Regions from separate parts of the Bradyrhizobium arachidis genome, predicted to be linked through region 1. Evidence: predicted binding sites of a transcription regulator. Region 1 holds the regulator's gene; each other region holds the start of a gene.
The links. The regulator PhoB, encoded in region 1, activates phosphate uptake and scavenging genes when phosphate is short. The targets are predictions, from matches to a motif close to TGTCATNNANCTGTCAT.
Positions count from the first base shown of each region.

Region 2: ugpB (sn-glycerol-3-phosphate ABC transporter substrate-binding protein UgpB) is a predicted target of PhoB. The motif match lies at 3,135-3,151, and genes of this name have one in related genera.
Region 3: WN72_RS37755 (phospholipase C) is a predicted target of PhoB. The motif match lies at 2,073-2,089, and genes of this name have one in related genera.

Region 1 is NZ_CP030050.1:707,679-711,633, reverse strand. Features, by position in the region: gene WN72_RS03320 (GcrA family cell cycle regulator) at 438-950, shown strand; gene phoB (phosphate regulon transcriptional regulator PhoB) at 1,055-1,762, opposite strand; gene phoU (phosphate signaling complex protein PhoU) at 1,785-2,501, opposite strand; gene pstB (phosphate ABC transporter ATP-binding protein PstB) at 2,513-3,331, opposite strand; gene pstA (phosphate ABC transporter permease PstA) at 3,328-3,955, opposite strand, start outside.
Region 2 is NZ_CP030050.1:118,493-122,447, reverse strand. Features, by position in the region: gene ugpE (sn-glycerol-3-phosphate ABC transporter permease UgpE) at 1-833, opposite strand, end outside; gene ugpA (sn-glycerol-3-phosphate ABC transporter permease UgpA) at 833-1,714, opposite strand; gene ugpB (sn-glycerol-3-phosphate ABC transporter substrate-binding protein UgpB) at 1,764-3,080, opposite strand; gene WN72_RS00520 (CaiB/BaiF CoA transferase family protein) at 3,502-3,955, opposite strand, start outside.
Region 3 is NZ_CP030050.1:8,004,942-8,008,896, forward strand. Features, by position in the region: gene WN72_RS37750 (cytochrome-c peroxidase) at 1-285, opposite strand, end outside; gene WN72_RS37755 (phospholipase C) at 304-2,013, opposite strand; gene WN72_RS37760 (YncE family protein) at 2,283-3,458, shown strand; gene WN72_RS37765 (ABC transporter substrate-binding protein) at 3,499-3,955, opposite strand, start outside.

The DNA of each region.
Region 1 (3,955 bases):
TGCGGACGGCTTGAGTGCATTGCGCAACGCACCATTAACCGGCCCGGAAAACGAAACGTGCCGCCTTTTAAGGGCGGCACGTGCGACTATCTTATGCCTGGTGAGACGGGTGTCAATGCCGCCCGAAAGCCCCGGGAAACGCTGAATCCGTAGTCTTGCGGTGCCGATTTTGCGGGATTTTCACCACGGAACATGTGGAAGCGAGTCGGCGGACTCTTGCGCGCGAGTCACGCCATATTGTAGCGTTTGGACTGTCAGATACGACATCTCGTGCAGCAGTTCTGATCCCAAGAGTCCTCATGTACCGGCGTAAACGTTCGGGCGCATCCTGCGTGCCCGGCGAGCCTTAAGGGATTCTGGCGGCACGGGTTTTTCAAGGCTTAGGCATTCGCTGTGAGGCCCCAGGATGGCTGGCCGGCAGCGAGGGAAAGGGTGCAATGACGGTTTTGACCTGGTCCGATGATCGCGTCGAGCAGCTGAAGAAGCTCTGGGAGGCCGGACTTTCGGCCAGCCAGATCGCGGCCGAGCTCGGCAATGTGACCCGCAATGCCGTGATCGGCAAAGTGCACAGGCTCGGCCTGTCCGGCCGCGCCAAGAGCCCCTCATCGGCAGCGCCCCGGCCGCGCAAGGCCCGCCCCGCGCAGCACATGATGCGCGTGAGCCGTCCGATCTCGCGCGGCAACACCGCACTGGCGCAGGCCTTCGAGGTCGAGGTGGAGGCCGAGCCGGTCACCTACGATAACGTGGTGCCGATGAGCCAGCGGCTGTCGCTGCTGGAGCTGAACGAGGCGACCTGCCACTGGCCGGTCGGCGATCCCTCGAGTCCGGATTTCTTCTTCTGCGGCGGCAAGGCGCTTTCCGGCCTGCCCTATTGCGCGCAGCACTCGCGCGTCGCCTACCAGCCGGCGGCGGATCGTCGCCGTGCGCCGGCAAAGCCCGGCACGCGCTGAACGCTGCTTCAAACGACATCGTCCCGGCACGCGGCCGGGACGACCCGTGACATAAAAAAGCGCGCCACTTGGCGCGCTTTTATTTTGCTCGCTTGCAATCGTTCTTACGTCTGCTCCGCCTTCGCAAAGCGGTCGTCGAGCGCGTAGCCGGCGCCGCGGACAGTGCGGATCGGGTCCTGCTCACGACCGAGATTGAGCAGCTTGCGCAGGCGGCCGATATGCACGTCGACGGTGCGTTCGTCGATGTAGATGTCACGGCCCCAGACGCTGTCGAGCAGCTGCTCGCGCGAGAACACGCGGCCCGGATGCTCGAGGAAGAACTCCAGCAGGCGATATTCGGTCGGGCCGAGATCGATCGGCCGGCCCGAGCGCGCGACGCGGCGCTTGTCGCGGTCGAGCTCGATGTCGCCATAGGCGAGCACGGTGGCGAGCCGCTCCGGGCTTGCGCGCCTGAGCAGGCCCTTCACGCGCGCCAGCAGCTCCGGCACCGAGAACGGCTTGACGATGTAATCGTCGGCGCCAGTCGCAAGCCCCCGCACCCGCTCGCTCTCCTCGCCGCGCGCGGTGAGCATGATGATCGGCAGCTGCTTGGTCTCCGGGCGGGTGCGCAGCCGCCGGCACAGCTCGATGCCGGAGAGGCCCGGCAGCATCCAGTCGAGCACGATCAGGTCGGGGATGTGTTCTTTGAGACGGGTGTCGGCGTCGTCGCCGCGCATCACCGTCTCGACGTCATAGCCGTCGCCTTCGAGGTTGTAGCGAAGCAGCTCGGTGAGAGCTTCCTCGTCTTCAACCACCATAATGCGTGCGCCCATGGTGTCGTCGCTCCTTGACTCTTCAGCTATTCGGGACCGTTGTGGCAAAGGTCGTCATGTCACCCTTCGGCCGCTTGTCGGTGATCGCCTGGCCCTCGATCATGTAGAACACGGTCTCGGCGATGTTGGTGGCATGGTCACCGATGCGCTCGATGTTCTTGGCGCAGAACATCAGGTGGATGCAGAACGAGATGTTGCGCGGATCCTCCATCATGTAGGTGAGGAGCTCGCGGAACAGCGAGGTGCAGATGGCGTCGACTTCCTCGTCGCCCTTCCACACCGCCATCGCCGCCGGCAGGTCGTGCGCGGCGTAGGCGTCCAGCACCGACTTGACCTGCTGCTGCACGAGGTCGGTCATGTGCTCGAGGCCGCGGAACAGCTTGAGCGGATGGAAGTCCGTCTCCAGCGCCGCGACGCGCTTGCCCATGTTCTTGGCGAGGTCGCCGATGCGCTCGAGATCGGTCGCGACGCGCATCGCGCCGACGATTTCGCGCAGGTCCACCGCCATCGGCTGGCGACGGGCGATGGTGAGAACGGCGCGCTCCTCGATCTTCTTCTGGAGCGCGTCGATCTCGGCGTCGGTCGCGACCACGCGCTGGCCGAGCGCGACGTCGCGGCGGATCAGCGCGTCGACGGAATCGACTATCATGCGCTCAGCGAGGCCGCCCATCTCGGCGACCAGGCGCGTGAGCTCCTGGAGGTCGGTGTCGAAGGCCTTTGCGGTATGTTCAGAACCCATATCCCGTCTCCTCAGCCGAACCGGCCGGTGATGTAATCCTGCGTCCGCCGATCGCTCGGCGACGTGAAGATCTTGCTGGTGTCGTCGAACTCGATCAGCTCGCCAAGATACATGAAGGCGGTCTTGTCAGAGACGCGGGCCGCCTGCTGCATATTGTGGGTGACGATCGCGATGGTGTAGTTCTCGGACAGCTCCTGGATCAACTCCTCGACCTTGGCGGTCGAGATCGGGTCCAGTGCCGAGCAGGGCTCGTCGAACAGGATCACCTCGGGCCGCACCGCGACGGTGCGGGCGATGCAGAGGCGCTGCTGCTGGCCGCCCGAGAGCGACAGGCCGGACGCGTTGAGCTTGTCCTTGACCTCGTTCCAGAGGGCGCCACCGCGCAGCGCCTTCTCGACGCGGTCGTCCATCTCGGACTTCGATATCTTCTCGTAGAGGCGGATGCCGAACGCGATGTTCTCGTAGATCGTCATCGGGAACGGCGTCGGCTTCTGGAACACCATGCCAACGCGGGCGCGCAGCAGGTTGAGGTCCAGCTTGGGGTCGAGGATGTTGGTCTGGTCGAGCATCAACTGACCGGTGACGCGCTGGCCCGGATAGAGGTCGTACATCCGGTTGAAGATGCGCAGCAGGGTCGACTTGCCGCAGCCCGACGGGCCGATGAACGCCGTGACGCGGTTGGTGCCGAGCGTCAGGTTGATGTTCTTCAGCGCGTGATGCTCGCCGTAATAGAAGTTGAGGTTGCGCACCGTCACCTTGGCCGGGGCATCGGGTAGCGGCTGCGAGCCGTGCTGAACGGGCGTACTGACGGTAACTGACATATCGCTCATTTTGCGGTCCTCTCGGCGCTCAGGATGCGCGCGCCAATGTTCAGGGCAAGCACGGTCAACGTGATCAGCAGGGCGCCGCTCCAGGCGAGCTGCTTCCAGTAGGCGTAGGGGCTCTGCACGAAGTTGTTGATGGTCACCGGCAGGTTGGCCATCGTCTTGTTCAGGCTCAGGCTGAAGAACTGGTTCGACAGCGCGGTGAAGAGCAGCGGCGCGGTCTCGCCGGCGACGCGGGCGGTGGCCAGCATCACGCCGGTGATGAGGCCCGAGCGCGCGGCGCGATAGGCGATGCGCTTGATCACCAGCGAACGCGGCAGGCCGAGCGCGGAGGCCGCCTCGCGCAATGCGTTCGGCACCAGCAGCAGCATGTCCTCAGTCGTGCGCAGCACCACCGGAATGACGATCACGGCGAGCGCGAGGCAGCCGGCGATCGCCGAGAAGCCGCGCATCGGCACCACCACAGCGCCGTAGATGAACAGGCCGATGATGATCGAGGGCGCCGACAGCAGGATGTCGTTGATGAAGCGGATCACCGAGGTCAGCTTGTCGTTGCGGCCGTACTCGGCGAGATAGGTACCGGCGAACATGCCGAGCGGCGCGCCGATGCCGACGCCGAGCACGGTCATG
Region 2 (3,955 bases), 590 kb from region 1:
ACCAGGCCGCGCACGAACAATCTCTGCATGGCGACGACGACGAACACCGGCGGCAGCATCGCCAGCACGGCGGTCGCCATCACGATGGGCCATTCGGTCAGCGCGTCGGTGGTGGTGATCATCTTGCGGATGCCGACCTGGATGGTCTGCATGTCGTCGCGCGTGGTGATCAAGAGCGGCCAGAGATATTGATTCCAGCCGAGGATGAACAGGATCACGAACAGCGCCGCCATGTTGGTGCGCGACAGCGGCAGCAACGTGTCCCAGAAGAAGCGCAAGGGACCGGCGCCGTCGATGCGCGAGGCTTCCAGCAGCTCGTCCGGCACGGTCATGAAGAACTGGCGGAACAGCAGCGTCGCGGTGGCCGATGCGATCAGCGGCAGCGCCAGGCCCGCATAACTGTCGAGCATGTGCAGGTCGGCGACGATCTTGTAGGTCGGATAGATGCGTACCTCGACCGGCAGCATCAACGTGATGAAGATGATCCAGAAGATCGCCATCCGGAACGGAAAGCGGAAATACACGATCGCATAGGCCGAGATGATCGAGATCGCGATCTTGCCGATTGCGATCGCCAGCGCCATCACCAGCGAATTGAGCATCATGTTGCCGACCGGCTCGCGGGTCGAGCCGCTCGTGCCGACGAAGATGGTCTGGTAGTAGACCTCGAAGAAGTGTCCGCCCGGCAGCAGCGACATCTGGCCGTTGGCGATCAGCGCGTTGTCCTGGGTCGAGGCGACGATGGCGATGTAGACCGGGAACGCGACGATCGCGATCCCGATCCAGAGGATGATGTGCGCGACGTAGCGCCGAAAGCCCTCTTCCTCGACCATCAGTAGGTCACCTTGCGTTCGACGAAGCGGAACTGGATTCCCGTGAGCACGATGACCATGATCATCAGGATCACCGATTGCGCCGCGGAGCTGCCGAGATTGCCGCCGAGCAGGCCGTCGGAATAGACCTTGTAGACCAGCGTGACGGTCGACGTGCCGGGACCGCCGCGGGTCATGGTGTCGATGATGCCGAACGTGTCGAAGAAGGCGTAGACGATGTTGATCACCAGCAGGAAGAAGATCGTCGGCGACAGCAACGGGAAGATCACGGTCCAGAACCGCCGCATCGGACGCGCGCCGTCGATCGCGGCGGCCTCGATCACGCTTTTGGGGATGCTCTGGAGGCCGGCGAGGAAGAACAGGAAATTATAGGAGATCTGCTTCCAGGCGGCGGCGAGGATGACCAGCGCCGCGGCCTGGTTGCCGTCGAGCAGCGGATTCCAGTCGATGCCGAGGCCGCGCAGGTAGCGCGAGAGCACGCCGAGCGAGGGATGCAGCATGAAGATCCAGAGCACGCCGACGACCGGCGGCGCCACCGCATAGGGCCAGATCAGCAGCGTGCGGTAGAGCATCGAGCCGCGCAGCGGCTTGTCTGCCATCACGGCGAGCAGCAGCGCGAAGGACAGCGACGAGATTGCGATGGCGAACGAGAAGAAGAAGGTCCGGACGATCGCCGCGAAATAAGCGGGGTCCTTGAACAGCTCGATGTAGTTGTCGAACCAGACGAAGCTCGACGACAGGCCGAAGGCGTCCTGGAGCAGGAATGACTGGATCACCGCCTGCAGGGCCGGCCAGTAGAAGAAAATCAGGACGATCGCGAGTTGCGGGGCAACCAGCGCGTAGGGCAATAGCTTTGACTGGAAAATGGCTTGCTTTTGCATGATGCCCCGGGGAGCGGCAGGCCGGGCGACCGGCCTGCCGCTGATCGCCTTACTTTACGGCGGTCTTTTCGAATTGCCGCAGCATCGTGTTGCCGCGTTCGACGGCGGCATCGAGCGCCTGCTTGGCGGTCTTCTTGCCGGCCAGCGCCTGCTCGATCTCTTCCGACCAGACGTCACGCAGCTGAACCATGTTGCCGAGGCGCAGGCCGCGCGAATTCTCGGTCGGCTCCTTGTTGGTCAGCTCGAGCAGCGGGGTCTCGAGATAGGGCTGATCCTTGTAGAAGCCCTCCGCCTTGGCCTTCTCATAGGCCGCCTTGGTGATCGGCAGATAGCCCGAGGCCTTGTGGATGTAGACCTGACGATCGGTGTCCGAGAGGAAGGTCAGGAACTTCGCGACGCCCTTGTATTCGTCGGCCGACTTGCCGCCCATGACCCAGAGCGAGGCGCCGCCGATGATCGAGTTCTGCGGTGCGCCCTTGACGTCGGGATAATAGGGCATCGGCACCGCGGTGAAGGCGAACTTGGCCTGCGCCTTGACGTTGCCGAAGAACGCCGACGAGGTCAGGTAGATCGGGCATTCGCCCGAGGTGAAGCGGCCTTCGCCGGTGTTGGTGCGGCCGGCATAGTCGTAGACCTTGGTCTTCTGCAGTTCGACCAGGTTTTCGAGATGCTTGACCTGGAGCGGGCCGTTGAATTCGAGCACGGTGTCGAAGCCGTCGAGGCCGTTGGCCTTGCTGGAGAGCGGCGTGTTGTGCCAGGCCGAGAGCTGCTCGAGATTGACCCAGGTGACCCAGGAGCCCGAGAAGCCGCAGGTGTCGTGACCGGCGGCCTTCAGCTTTTTGCCGGCCTCGAACACTTCGGGCCAGGTCTTGGGGATCTCGACATTGGCCTTCTTCAGCTCGTCGAGGTTGACCCACATCACGGTCGACGACGAGTTGAAGGGGAACGACAGCATCTCACCCTTCGAGGTCGAGTAGTAGCCGGTGATCGCGGGCAGGTAGGCCTTGGGATCGAACTTCTCGCCGGTCTCGGCCATCAGCTTGTAGACCGGCTTCACGGCGCCGGTCGCGGCCATCATGGTGGCGGTGCCGACCTCGAACACCTGCATGATGTGCGGGGCGTTGCCGGCGCGGAACGCGGCGATGCCGGCGTTCATCGTGTCGGCGTAGTTGCCCTTGTAGGTCGGGATCACCTTGTAGTCGCTCTGCGCGGCGTTGAAGTCGTTGGCGAGCTTGACGATGACGTCGTTGTTGGCGCCGGTCATCGCGTGCCACCACTGGATTTCCGTCACGGCCAGGGCCGGCGAAGCCGTCATGCCAACCGTGACTGCAATAGCGGCAGCCGCGCCAAAGTGTCGAAGAGCCATCAAGAAAACCTCCCTTGCCCGTCAATGAAGAGGCGCTTGCGCTAGCAGCGCCATATGACGTTCACATGACTGTGTAAGCGGGAGAAACGAAAGCAGCAAGCGCGGCCAAAAGGGAAGTCGTCAAATAGGCGAACGCGCCACGGACGGCCGGTGCGCATGCACGCCTCGCGCCGCAGTGCGGCATTGGATGATGAGGGAAGGAGAGCACCGTCAGCGCGGAATGGAGTTGGGTAGAACGGATGCGGCTCCGGGCTCCCTTAGCCTCTCCCGCTTGCGGGAGATCGCGAAGCGATCCGGGTGAGGGCTCCATCCTCTGGGGGAGTCTCACTGCGGAGACACCCTCTCCCCAACCCTCCCCCGCAAGCGGGGGAGGGAGCGCACCGCCATTGCGACGTGCAAATGCGCTTGATCTCAGCTTGCGCTAGCGTTTCCGCTCGGGGCCGCAGACGGTGCCCTTCTCGACCATCGCGTCGATCTCGGACTTGGAATAGCCGAACTCGCCCAGCACCTCGGCCGCGTGCTGGCTGAATTTCGGCGGCACGCGGCGCAGGCTTGGCTTGCTGCGATCGAGCCGGATCGGCGAGGCGACGCCTTTGTACCAGTCCTTCTCGATGACATCGCCGCGCGCGATCGTATGCGGGTTGGTCAACGCCTGGTCGATCTTCTGCACGGGACCTGCGGGCAGGCCGGCCGCAAGCAGGCGATTGCACAGCGGCTCGGCCTCGTGCTGGCTGAACACCGCGGCCAGCTCGGCGCGCAGCGCCTCGCGGTTGGCGATGCGGTCCTTGTTGCGGGCAAAGCGCGGATCGGTGCCGAGCTCGGGCTTGCCGATCTCCTTGGCGAGCTTGCGGAAGGTGCCGTCATTGCCGACGCCG
Region 3 (3,955 bases), 2.6 Mb from region 1:
GAGCATGACCGGGCCATCGTTGGGCGGACCGTAGGCGTGATCCGGGCTATGGCAGGACGCGCAAGAGAGCGTGCCTGATGACGACAGCGAGGTGTCGTAGAAGATTTCCTTGCCGAGCAGCGCCATCGCGGACAACGGCGCGACGGGCGGACGCATGAGACGCACCGGATTCGGGTTCACACCAACCTGGTTCGGCTCCGCTAATCCCTGCGGCCCGGCAGCAAAGACGGCGCCGGCCAGACAAAGCAGGCCGGCGCCAAGGAGCCACAGAGTGCGGCTGTTCATTCGTAGCGTCCCGTTGGACTAGTGGTGGTGGTGCTCGTCCGGCGGGCTGGTGATCACAGTGCCGGCGGTCGGGTCGAGGAACAGCGCGTCAGCCCGCAAGTCGTGGCTGTGATCATGGTCGAAGTCGAACAGGTCCATGATCGAGCCGGAGGTGGCGTCGAACGAGCCGCCACCCAGGCGCTTGCCATGCAGCCAGTTGTCCTCGATGAAGCGGACCACCGAAGCCTGCGTGGTGTAGTTGTGGCTGACGTAGTTCGTCTTGGCGTAGGGCGAGACCACGATCAGGGGAACGCGGGTGCCCGGACCGCAGCGGCCGTTCACCGGCTTGCCGCCGAGACCGTTCGGCGCCGGCTGCTTGTTGGGACCGAGGCCGCACAGGCCAGGACCGTTGACCTGATCGGCGGCCGCATCATACGAGGCGGTCTTCGGCGCGACGTATTGGTGGTCGTACCAGCCGTCGGAGTCGTCGTAGGTGATGATGACGGCGGTCTCGCGCCACTCCGGCTGCTTCTGGAGGAAGTTGATCAGCTCGACATTGCCCGCCTGCTCGTCGAGCGGATCGGAATTGCCGGCATGACCGTCCTGGAAGGCGGGCATCTTGACGTAGGAGACGGCCGGGAAGTTGCCGGCCTTGATCGCGGCATAGAGGTCTTCGAGATCGTAATTGTGGTTGGCCGGATCGACCTTGCCGTTGAAGTCATGGGTATGGCCGATCGCATGGACCGAGCTCGGCCGGGCATGGGACGGGTTCGCCGTGGAGGCGTGATACTGGAAGAAGGCGTGGTGGGGAATGTAGTCGACGATGGTGCCGTTGACGTTGCTGGAGAACGTGCTGCGGGCGCAGCCGGTGGTGCCGTTGGCGTTCTTGAGCGTCAGGTCGAAGCCGCCCATGAAGCTGCCCCAGCTGATATGCTCAGCGGTGAGCAGGTCGCCGATATTCTTGCCGCCCATCAGCATCGTGCTGGTCGTGCTCGAACAGGCATCGTTACCCGGATCGGTATCGCCGGTCAGCGTCAGGCCGCCCTGGCCGTCGGCGATCGACGACGTGGTGCCGACCACCGGCTGCACGCCGTTGGTCTGGCCGGCAACCACTTCGAGCATGCCGGGCGTCGACGGGCCGAACGTGTCGGTCCAGTTGTTGTCGCTCATGGCGAAGTGCTGGGCATAGTTCCACAGCGCGGTGACGGTGTTGCCGTCGAAATAGCCCATGACCTGACCGTTGGTGCCGAAGGCGCCGGCGCCGCCGGCGGTGCCGCGGCCAGTGAATTTCGGGAACAGGTCTTCCTTGCCGTTGTCCACGGCCTGCTGCTCGGGCGTGTAGGAGTGGTTCTGCGAGCGCGTGTTGGCCTGGGTGCGGTCGAGGCGGAACGGGTCGGTCGCGCCGGTGCCGTTGGCCGGATTGTTGTTGGGGTTGTTCAACAGCAGATTGGCGTTGGCGAGGTTGTTGACCTTTGGCGTATGCGGCTTCGGAACGAAGGGGATCGAGCCGGTCGGGTTGGTCGCGTTCGGATAGGTCGCAAAGTAATGGTCGAACGAGCGGTTCTCGTTGAAGATCACCACGAGATGCTTGATAGGCGTCTCGGTGTGGATGTCGTGCGCATGACGATGATGATCGTCATGTCCGTGATCGCGATCGCGACCGAAATCGTCGGCGAGGACGGGAAGAGTGCACGCGAGCGCGCTCGCGGCCGCGAAAATCGCAGCCGTCGTCAGAAGTCTCGATTTCATTTTTTTTGACGCCCCGGAAATGAGGATGTTTACGATCAGAAATGTTCTAAACACCGCGAATGACAGAGCTGTGTCAGTTTGACGCACGAGACACTTTGCGCAGTGGCGGAGCGAAGATTTTTTAGGCAGGCGCCTGCTCCGCCGCGCCGGGCCACGTCATGTCGCTTTATTCCCTGCACGACGGCAAAAATGATCGCGTCCAGATTGTTGCGCGACGCGCCCGGTTGCATTTAGCTTTGCCGGACAAGAACAAGCTCTCAGGGGGAAACATGAAAGCCGCTCTTCGCAGGCGCACGCGCCATGCCGCGTCAGCCCTGGTCGCAACGTCACTGGCTGGCCTCGCCAGTTTCGCCGCCCGCGCCGAAATCGTCGTCACCGCCAATGACGGCAAGATGGTTCTGGAGAACGGCAATGCCGTGGTGCGCAAGCAGCCGCTGCCGGACACGGTCAGCGTGATCGACCTCACCGATGGCGTGCTGAAACTGCTGGGCGAGGTTCCTGCACCCGCCAGCGTCGTCGGCCCGCCACCGAGCGTGGCGATCGCGCCGGATGGTTCGTTTGCGCTGGTGACAGGCGCGATGAAGGTCGATCCGGCGGATGCGACCAAGACTATTCCCGACGACAAGCTCTCGGTGATCGATATCAAATCAACACCGCCAAAGGTGCTCGCGACATTGCAGGCCGGTGCAGGCGCGGCCGGAGTGTCAATCAACCGCGCAGGCACGCTGGCGCTGGTTGCGAACCGCAGCGAAGGCACGGTTTCGGTCTTCACCATTAGCGGCAACGCGCTGACGGCAAGCGGCAAGATCCAGCTCGGTGACGCCAAGTCGGGCCCGAGCCACGCCGTGTTCTCGCGCGATGGCGCGACCGCGCTGGTCACCCGCGACGGCGACAGCAAGATCTCGCTTCTCACTGTGGACGGCAGCAAGGTCGAGTACGCCAAGCGCGATCTCTCCGCGGGTGTGCGTCCTTACGACATCGATCTCACCGGCGCGGCCGCGGCCGTCGTCGGCAATGTCGGCGCCGGCGGCGGCGACAATGATACGATCAGCCTGATCGACATGACCGCAAAGCCAATCCGGGTCGTCACGACGGTCACCGTCGGACAGACGCCTGAGGCCGTCAAAATGTCCCCGGACAGCAACTACGTTTCCGTCACCGTCATGAACGGCTCGAACAAGCCGTCGGCCTCGCCTTTCTTCAACGATTTCGGCCTGCTCAAGGTCTACCGGATCTCAGGCACCGACCTCACGCCGGTTGCGGAAGCCAAGATCGGCCATTGGTGCCAGGGCATGGTGTGGTCCAAGGACTCCAAACATGTCGTGGCGCAGTGCATGGTCGAGAACGAGCTGCTCGCCTTCTCGTTCGACGGCAAGGCGCTGACCAAGACGTCGACGCTCAAGCTGCAGGTGAGCCCTGCGGGCATTCGCACCGCGGAGCCGTAAGGTCAGCGGGCGGCGCAGGCCCCCTGCGCCGCCGCCTGCCCTACTCGGTGCGGATCGGCGCGTCCTTCAGGCCGTTGTTGTCATAGGCCCTGCGGAGCGTGCCGTTCGTGGTCGCATCCGTCATGAACTTGGTCACGAACGCCAAAGCCTGGTTGTGGCCGAGCGGGACAGCGACGGCGGTCACCGTCTTCTTGAAGGTCTCGTCGAGCACGCGCGTGCCCGGGATCTTCTGCGCCATCTTGTTGAGCTGGTCGCGCGACAGCGCGAAGGCATCGATCTCGCCGCTCTTCAGGAGCGCGAATATTTCATCATAGGTCTGATAGCCGGTGACCTTCGCGTTCTTCAGATGCGCAACGGCGCCGCGCATCGTAGTCGTGGCGTTGACCGCCGCGACCTTGATGCCCGCCTGGTCGAGCGTGGCGAAATTGGTGACGCTCGAGCCCGGCTTGACGATGTAGGTGGCGTCCGCGACCTCGTAGATCGGGCCGAACATCATT